Regions from separate parts of the Vibrio sp. ED004 genome, predicted to be linked through region 2. Evidence: riboswitches for the same ligand, from Rfam matches in the RefSeq annotation. Region 2 holds a riboswitch; the other holds the start of a gene.
What was found. A riboswitch is a leader RNA that binds a small molecule or an ion and turns the genes downstream of it on or off. The one in region 2 is predicted to bind lysine.

Region 1 (4,391 bases), 920 kb from region 2:
AGCCCTAACCGGTGAAAGCGATCCGCTAGCTGCATCAGATAAAGCGTTAGAGTGGGTAGACCTTGTTCTATGTACTGCAGGCCCTGTTGGCCTATTCATGGCGGGTTACACGGAAGACGCAGCGAAGCGTGAAACATCACTGCCTCTACTTCCAGGTTCAATTGCTGAATTTAACCGTTTTGAATTTAGCCGTCCTGCACATAAAGAGTTATGTGAAAACCCAACTAAAGTGTATTCGCATATTGCGCCATACATGGGTGGCCCAGAAAAAATCAAAAATACGAATGGTGCAGGTGATGCTGCTTTATCGGCTTTATTACATGATATGGCTGCGAATAAGTACCACAAAGAAAACGTGCCAAACTCAAGTAAGCACCAACATTCATTTTTGACCTATTCTTCTTTCTCACAAGTTTGTAAATATTCAAACCGTGCTAGCTATGAAGTGTTAGTTCAACACTCTCCACGTTTATCTCGTGGTCTTCCTGAAAGAGAAGATAGCCTAGAAGAAGCGTACTGGGAAAGATAAGAGACTTTGTTTATCCGATGCGTACGAGTTTATCAAATGCGCATCTATGTTTATAAAGAACATTAAAGGGTAACAAAATATAAAAAAGGCTCCGAAAGGAGCCTTTTTTGTTTCTGAATATATTGAAGCCGTAAATAATACTTTGGTCGACTTAAATATTAATTCTATTGCTAAGTGTGTAATTGATTACCCACTCATTAAACTGAACGCTTAACTTAGATAGCAAACTCTTCTAGAGATTTACCAGCATCTAGCTGTTCTTGGATAGCTGAAGGCGTACGACCTTGACCAGTCCAAGTTTTCTCGTCGCCGTTTGCGTCTACATATTTGTATTTCGCTGGGCGAGGAGCGCGTTTAGCTTTAGTTGTTTTAGATTTTGCTTCGCCAGAAAGAGCTGCAATAAGATCTGCAACATCAATTCCGTCTTTTGCAATTTGTTCAGCGATAGCAGAAAGCTTAGCTTCTTGTTCTGCTTTAGCTGCACGTTCTTCAGCTTCAGACTCTTGACGCTCTTGTACAACAATAGTTAGCTTGTCTAGCGCTTCTTCTAGTTGCTCAAGAGTTAATTCACGTGAGAATGCGCGAAGGCTACGGATATTTAATAGAGTTTTTGTTAATTCAGACATGATATTTTCCATCAAGGTAAACTAAATAATCATCCTAATAATAAACAGAGCTTAGGAATAAAACAAATAGTATTTCTTCTATTACATATTTAAATATAAAAATGAGATGAATAGTTGAAATTTCAAAGGCACATTTCTATCGAATTTATAATAATTATTAAGATTATCTTAAAAACTGATATGTGACAGGTGGAGTAATTAACTTGTGTAGACTATTCTTCTATTGATTAGTTCATTAACAAAAAGCTATTTTTCTCGGAATGATATGTTGCATTGTTGCTCTTGATGAGTACAATTGCGGCTACCTGATGCGATGCCTTGGTTAATTTGTTGTTAAACTCTGGTTTACACGGTTAATAATGTTATCGCACGTAGAGGTGCAATTATAAAAAGTAACTTCCGTTGGGGTGATGCCAATGAACGGGAATGAAAGGTGTAATTGCCGAAGTAAATTGTATATCTAAGCAATTTGCTGGGGTTGTGCTCAATAGGTACAACACTGCCATAGTCTTAATTTTAAACTATGGAGCGCTACTGTAGGGTTGGGTGAAGTGTTCACTTCCCTTTCGCTTAGTTCAACATGAACTTGATAAGCCGTATCAAGTTTGTCTGCAGTAGATCTCTAGCCAAATAAAAAACTGGTTTTTGAAGATCATGAATTTAATAGATTTTGCAACATCGCCTTTATCTTTGCTTCCGCCCCTTGTGGCTTTAAGTCTTGCTATTGTTACCCGCCGTGTATTGGTTTCTTTGGGTGTCGGTATCATCATGGGTGCTATCTTACTTGCTGACTATTCAGTAGGTAATGCAGCGAGCTACGTGTTTACTAAAGCATCTGGTGTTTTCATCGAAGATGGTGGCATCAACACTTGGAACATGAGCATCATCGCATTCCTAATCATTCTTGGAATGACAACTGCACTATTAACACTGTCTGGTGGTACTCGTGCATTCGCTGAGTGGGCTCAGTCTCGCGTTAAAAGCAAACGTGGTTCAAAACTACTTGCTGCTTTCCTAGGTGTATTCATCTTTGTTGATGATTACTTCAACAGCTTAGCGGTAGGTGCAATCTCTCGCCCTGTAACAGACCGTTTCTACGTATCTCGCGCTAAGCTTGCTTATATTCTCGATTCTACTGCTGCTCCAATGTGTGTGATCATGCCGGCTTCTAGCTGGGGTGCTTACATCATTACTATTATTGGTGGCATCTTAGTAACACACGGTGTGACTGAATATTCTGCACTGGGCGCTTACGTTCGTCTTATTCCAATGAACTTCTACGCTGTGTTTGCACTATTAATGGTGTTCGCAGTGGCTTGGTTCGGTCTAGATGTTGGTAAGATGCGTGAGCATGAAATCGAAGCATCTCAAGGCCGTGGTTTTGAAGGTGACAACGATCAAAAGCAAGCTCACGATCTAAACGAAGAGCTAGATATCGAAGAAAGCGAAAACGGTTCAGTTTCTGATCTTGTTATGCCAATCGTATCGCTGATTGTAGCGACAGTTGCTGCAATGCTTTACACAGGTGGTCAAGCGCTGGCTGCTGATGGCCAAGCATTTAACCTTCTAGGTGCATTCGAAAACACGGATGTTGGTAAGTCTCTTGTTTACGGTGGTGTTATCGGCTTACTAGTGGCACTAGCGACTGTATTCAAGCAAAAGCTATCTATGGCTGATATCGCAAGAACAATGTGGATCGGTGCTAGCTCTATGTTTGGCGCGATTCTGATTCTTGTGTTTGCATGGACTATCGGTTCTGTAATCGGAGACATGAAAACGGGTTCTTACCTATCATCTCTAGTAACAGGCAGCATTGATTACCACTGGCTACCGGTTATGTTGTTCCTTCTAGCGGGCGTTATGGCGTTCTCTACAGGTACATCTTGGGGTACATTCGGCATCATGTTACCAATCGCGGGTGATATGGCAGCAGCATCGGATATCGCACTGATTCTTCCTATGCTAAGTGCGGTTCTAGCGGGTGCAGTATTTGGTGACCACTGTTCTCCAATCTCAGATACGACGATTCTGTCTTCTACTGGTGCTCGTTGTAACCATATCGACCACGTATCGACTCAGCTTCCATACGCGTTGTCTGTAGCGTTCGTATCGTGCATTGGTTTCATCACTCTAGGTATGACATCTTCAATTGGCATCGCATTTGGCGCAGCGTCTCTAACGTTTGTTGCTGTATGCTTTGCATTGGCTTACTTCTCTCGCTGCAAGATGGCGACGTGCAAAAGCTAAAACTGAAAGTTAATCAGTAAACTATCAGGGAGGCGTTTGCCTCCCTTTTTTGTTTGCCCAGCGAAGCTGGCAAACCCGTTAGGTTGAAAGAAACCTGAATCACCCCGACTGAGGGGAAGATAATCCGAATCGCAAGGGCGTTGCTGGCTAACGGCAGGGTCTGAAGGAAGCGATAGGAAGTTAACAGTACACAACGCAAGTAAACCTGCTTCGGCAGTATAGGTGGGTAAGCGTCCGAAATAGCGCGAAGCCCTATACTCAGTCAGACCTATGCTGTGCTTGAGGGTGGCATTGTTAACAGGGAGCCAGTGCAGTAACTGGGGAAGCCTGACACCACATCCAAAGTCTGGAAGCACAAACTCGAAGCGAAAGCTAAGAGCTGTGTTGGTGCGAGGTGGCAGATGAATCCGTAGTAGTGAGTAAGGCTAAGCCCGAGAAGCCCAGTAATGGTGTGGAGGAGAAAACTTAGCTGACCATCAGCATCAAGTCTGATGGAGCACTGAAATGCCAAAAGCACTCAGTGCTGCGAAGGGAGGAAGTACACTTTAAGTCTGTGATGAACAGATGTTTTTTTCAGTGATACCCAAACCGAATCGCTATCGGGGTATTCCTAGTTTGGTTGATTGTGGAAGCAAGATACTGAGCTAAGAAACCGTATAGGGGAGTAACTCTGACACACTTCAGTAAATTGCCATTGAGCTAGAAGGCTGAATAGCAGAGAGAAATAACACCCACACTGGACATGAAACACTTGTCCCCACACAGCACACAACCCAAGGAGAGAAAGTGCGAGTTTATTACAGTTTATATGGTCATCTGCTCAACAAAGAGAGGCTGTATAAAGGGTTTAAAAAGGTAAAGAAAGCGAAAGGCGCGGCTGGAATAGATGAGCAGAGCCTGAGCGACTACGCTGAAAATCTGAGTGATAACCTCGATCAACTCTCTCTGAACTCAAAACCAAGCAATACAAACCTCAGCCAGTCAAACGA
Region 2 (4,391 bases):
GAAAGCGGTAAAGCGGATTGGATTGGTGGTTTTGCGGTAACTGGCGGTATTGGAGAGCGTGAACTCGCAGATGAATATAAAGCGAATGGCGATGATTACAATGCCATCATGATTCAAGCGGTTGCTGATCGATTGGCTGAAGCATTCGCGGAGTACCTGCATAAAGAAGTGAGAAAGGATATTTGGGGTTACTCGCCAGATGAAGACTTATCGAACGATGATTTGATTCGCGAGAAATACCAAGGAATTCGTCCTGCTCCAGGTTACCCTGCTTGCCCAGAGCATACCGAGAAAGGTACGTTGTGGGAGTTAATGGACGTTGAGAAAGCGATTGATATGTCCTTAACGTCGAGCTATGCGATGTGGCCTGGTGCTTCTGTGTCTGGTATGTATTTTTCACACCCAGATGCTCGATACTTTGCTATTGCACAGATTCAACAGGATCAAGTGGATAGCTATGCCGATCGTAAAGGCTGGGGTATGTTGGAAGCTGAGAAGTGGTTAGGTCCAAACATCAATTAGTTTGGTTCTATAGAGAACTTTGATTCGTAAAGTAAAAAGAGAAAGGGTTGCTTATTAGCAACCCTTTTTGTATTTGTGATTTAGTTATCTATCAGTCGGTGATAAATGGACTTTCTACTCAAATAACTCTTGGTGAAGTTTCTGAATCGCTAACTTAGAAACAGACTCATTTAGCAGGAAGCACAGGTTATGAGGGCTTGCGCCGTAACAAATCATACGCAGATTAAAATCTTCTAGAGTTCCGAATACTTGCTTTGCATAGCCTTTGCTTTCACTCATGTTATTACCAATAAGAGCAACAAGGCACAGGTCATGCTCAATATCGACAGAACACAGTTCTTCAAGCTCAATACGCGCTGCTTCTGGTAATTCAGGAGCACCACCTGATGTATCTGTTTGATCCAGCGTAAGTGAAACGCTGATCTCTGATGTGGTGATCAGATCGACGGAGATCTTATGTTTAGCAAGGATCTCGAACACTTTCGCTAAGAAGCCATAAGCATGGAACATATTAGCACTGCGCAGCGTAACCATAGTTTGGTTGCAGCGCAGGGCAAGTGCTCTGAACAGAGGAGAGCTTTCTACTTGCTGGCGAATCCAAGTTCCACCTAGCTCTGGTGCTTTCGATGAACCAACAAAAACAGGGATTTGGTGGCGTAGTGCAGGCACTAGTGTTGATGGGTGCAAGATCTTCGCGCCGAAGTTTGCCATTTCCGATGCTTCACTGAAGCTGATTTCTGGGATAGGAGAAGCTTTAGGTGCAATACGTGGATCGGTAGTATAGATACCCGGAACATCAGTCCAGATCTCTAAGCCAATCGCTTGTACAGATTCTGCAATAAGTGCTGCTGAGTAATCGCTGCCACCACGGCCTAATGTAGTGGTGTTGCTTTCGCTATCAGCACCGATAAAACCTTGAGTAACGACAACTTGTTGTTGGCACAGTGGAATCAGTTTATCTTTTGCTAAAGTGGCAATATCTTCTAGCTGTGGTTCTGCTTTTCCGAAATCATCATTGGTGCGCATCACTTCTCGAATATCAAAGCGAACTGCGGGTGTTCCGCGCTCGCGAATTATTTGAGCTAGGATGTGTGTCGACATCAACTCACCACATGCTACAAGGTGATCAGTCAGCTTAGTACTTGCTTGAAATGATGCTGCTTCTGCTGCGCTCGCAATGTCATCAAGAATGTTATGAACTTCTTTTTCGATGCTGATTGGATCCGCAAGTTGGTCAAGAATAGCATTGTGGATGTCAGCTAACTGCGTCATCAATTCTTGGCGGCGAGCTTTGTCCTGAATTCCATTTGCGAGTTCCACAAGCAAGTTGGTCACGCCAGAACACGCGCTACTTACGACCAGTTTCGTATTTGAGTTGTTTTCAATAATGGCAGCACAACGGCTCATTGCTTCAAAGTTGGCGACACTTGTTCCACCAAACTTAGCGACATTAAAAGAACCAGCTACATTAGATGCACTCACGATATATCTCCCACGACTTCCTAAAATAAAATTACGGTTGGGTAATCCAACGTCCGATGTTTTTCGAAGAGAGTTTTAGAGCAAAAAGAGAGGAATTATTAGAATAGTAACCTCAGAAGCTCTTCACCATATAGAAATGGCGACAGTTGAAGGGATTCAGCCCGCTCAACCGACAATAAAGGTCCTGCATCCTTTTATTATCTCGGCACTGCTCCCCATAAATGTTTTGTATTGGAAATGCGGTTCCACAAAACATCTGCCTGGGCAGTGCTCCTCTTCTGCTAGATAGCCATTTCATTGAACGTGTTTGCGGTAACAATGTCAATCCGTAACTTGAGATAATTGAAAAATAATTTTAACAATTATGTGACAGTGGTTTGACCTCAATACTTATGGCTAATTGCTGAGGTAATCAATTTGCTTTAGGGTGGATTGTTCACAACATTAACGTAAGGGATGTACATGTCTAATTTAACACTCACTGCTGCTATCGATAGCTTTTATCCACCACACCGAACGTTAATGGGACCAGGTCCTTCTGATATCTCACCTCAAGTACTGCAAGCTTTGAGTCGTCCAACCATCGGTCATCTAGATCCACTGTTTATTGCGATGATGGATGAGCTAAAACAGCTTCTTAAATACGCTTTCCAAACGGAAAATGAATTTACGATTGCCGTTTCTGCACCGGGTAGTGCAGGTATGGAAACCTGTTTTGTTAACTTGATTGAACCTGGAGAGAAGGTGATCGTTTGCCGTAACGGTGTTTTCGGTGAACGTATGCGCGAGAATGTTGTTCGCTGCGGTGGTGAAGCGATTCTTGTCGATGACGAGTGGGGCAAGCCTGTTTCTGTCGAGAAAGTAGAAAAAGCATTGGCAGAAAACCCCGATGCTGTTGCTGTCGCGTTTGTGCATGCCGAGACATCAACTGGAGCGCTATCGGATGCTCAAGCTATCTCGGCTATTGCTCGTCAGTTTGATGCCTTAACGATTGTTGATGCAGTAACTTCGTTAGGTGGTGTTCCGTTGTTGGTCGATGAATGGCAGCTTGATGCGGTTTATTCGGGAAGCCAGAAATGTCTATCTTGTGTGCCGGGTTTGTCTCCAGTGACTTTCTCTCAGCGTGCTGTCGAGAAAATGAAGGCGCGTCAATCACCAGTACAAAGTTGGTTCTTAGATCAGAGCTTGGTATTAGGTTATTGGAGTGGCGAAGGTAAGCGTAGCTATCACCATACTGCACCTGTAAACAGTCTTTATGCGCTACATGAGTCTCTTGTGCTGCTGAAAAATGAAGGCTTAGATAATGCTTGGTCTCGCCATCACGCTATGCACCAAGAGTTGAAAGAAGGTGTTGAAGCACTAGGATTGAAGTTTGTAGTTGATGAGGAGAGCCGCTTACCACAACTTAATGCGCTTTATTTCCCTGAAGGGATTGATGAAGCAAAAATCAGAACTCAGCTTTTAGAAGAGTATAACCTTGAGATTGGTGCAGGACTTGGTTCTCTAGCGGGCAAAGCGTGGCGTATCGGCCTAATGGGCTATGGTGCGCGAAAAGAGAATGTCGCGTTGTGCCTAAAAGCGCTAAAAGATGTTTTGAAATAGCTGCAATAAACTGAAATTAAAAAAAAAGCGCACGAGAGATCGTGCGCTTTTTTTTGTTTTCAGCCCTAAACCACCTACTTCAGTAGGTGGTTATCATTCAGTTTGGCTTTGCCTGTAGTTCTACCCATGTTAAATGCTCCCTTGATTTTTAGCGAAGTCAAAGAGGACAAATAACATGAGCAGATATAATCAAGCTTCCCACGTATTTTGAGATGTCAATATCACATAGTGTGGACACCAAAGTATCGATTTAGGATTTTGAAAAACAATGTAGGTAAAGAAGTTTATCGATGTATAAACGTTTACTGTAATCAACTTGGATGTGAAGTCGTTGAATTAAACGTTCAAGTTGACCACGTGCACTTGGTAGTAAAAGTTCCGCCTAAGTTATCGATATCCAAGTTGATGGGCGTATTGAAAGGCAAAATAGCTTTAAAACTCTTTAGTAAATTTCCATATTTAAGGAGAAACAAACTCTGGGGTAACCACTTTTGGCAAAGGGGCTATTTTGTCGATAGCGTAGGGGTTAATGAAGAAATCATTCGACGCTATGTAAGACATCAAGAGAAAAAAGAGCGCGTGGAGCAGCAGCAATTGGCGTTGGACTAAACAAAGGCCCCCTTTTAGGGGGCTCACATAAAGCCACCTTCTTTAGAAGGTGGTAATTTACTTTTTCTAAAGATAAGACGCGGAAGTCATACCTCGTTAGTTGCTAACTACTCTGCCGACGAGACGTTGTTCTCAGCTTGAGATATTTTCTTATACTGAACCTTTGAAAAGTCTCT

Region 1: linked by a shared signal. The riboswitch ahead of ITG10_RS13830 (Na+/H+ antiporter NhaC family protein) and the one ahead of lysC (lysine-sensitive aspartokinase 3) in region 2 are both predicted to bind lysine.

What each region holds. Positions count from the first base shown of each region.
Region 1 covers NZ_CP066149.1:3,070,424-3,074,814, forward strand. Annotated here, with positions in the region: gene ITG10_RS13820 (inosine/guanosine kinase) at 1-529, shown strand, start outside; gene ITG10_RS13825 (H-NS family nucleoid-associated regulatory protein) at 745-1,155, opposite strand; lysine riboswitch at 1,520-1,697, shown strand; gene ITG10_RS13830 (Na+/H+ antiporter NhaC family protein) at 1,810-3,402, shown strand; partial or broken gene ltrA (group II intron reverse transcriptase/maturase) at 4,189-4,391, shown strand, end outside.
Region 2 covers NZ_CP066149.1:2,150,508-2,154,898, forward strand. Annotated here, with positions in the region: gene metH (methionine synthase) at 1-522, shown strand, start outside; gene lysC (lysine-sensitive aspartokinase 3) at 637-2,004, opposite strand; lysine riboswitch at 2,113-2,290, opposite strand; gene ITG10_RS09815 (alanine--glyoxylate aminotransferase family protein) at 2,467-3,606, shown strand; partial or broken gene tnpA (IS200/IS605 family transposase) at 3,782-4,215, shown strand; gene ITG10_RS09825 (PglL family O-oligosaccharyltransferase) at 4,323-4,391, opposite strand, start outside.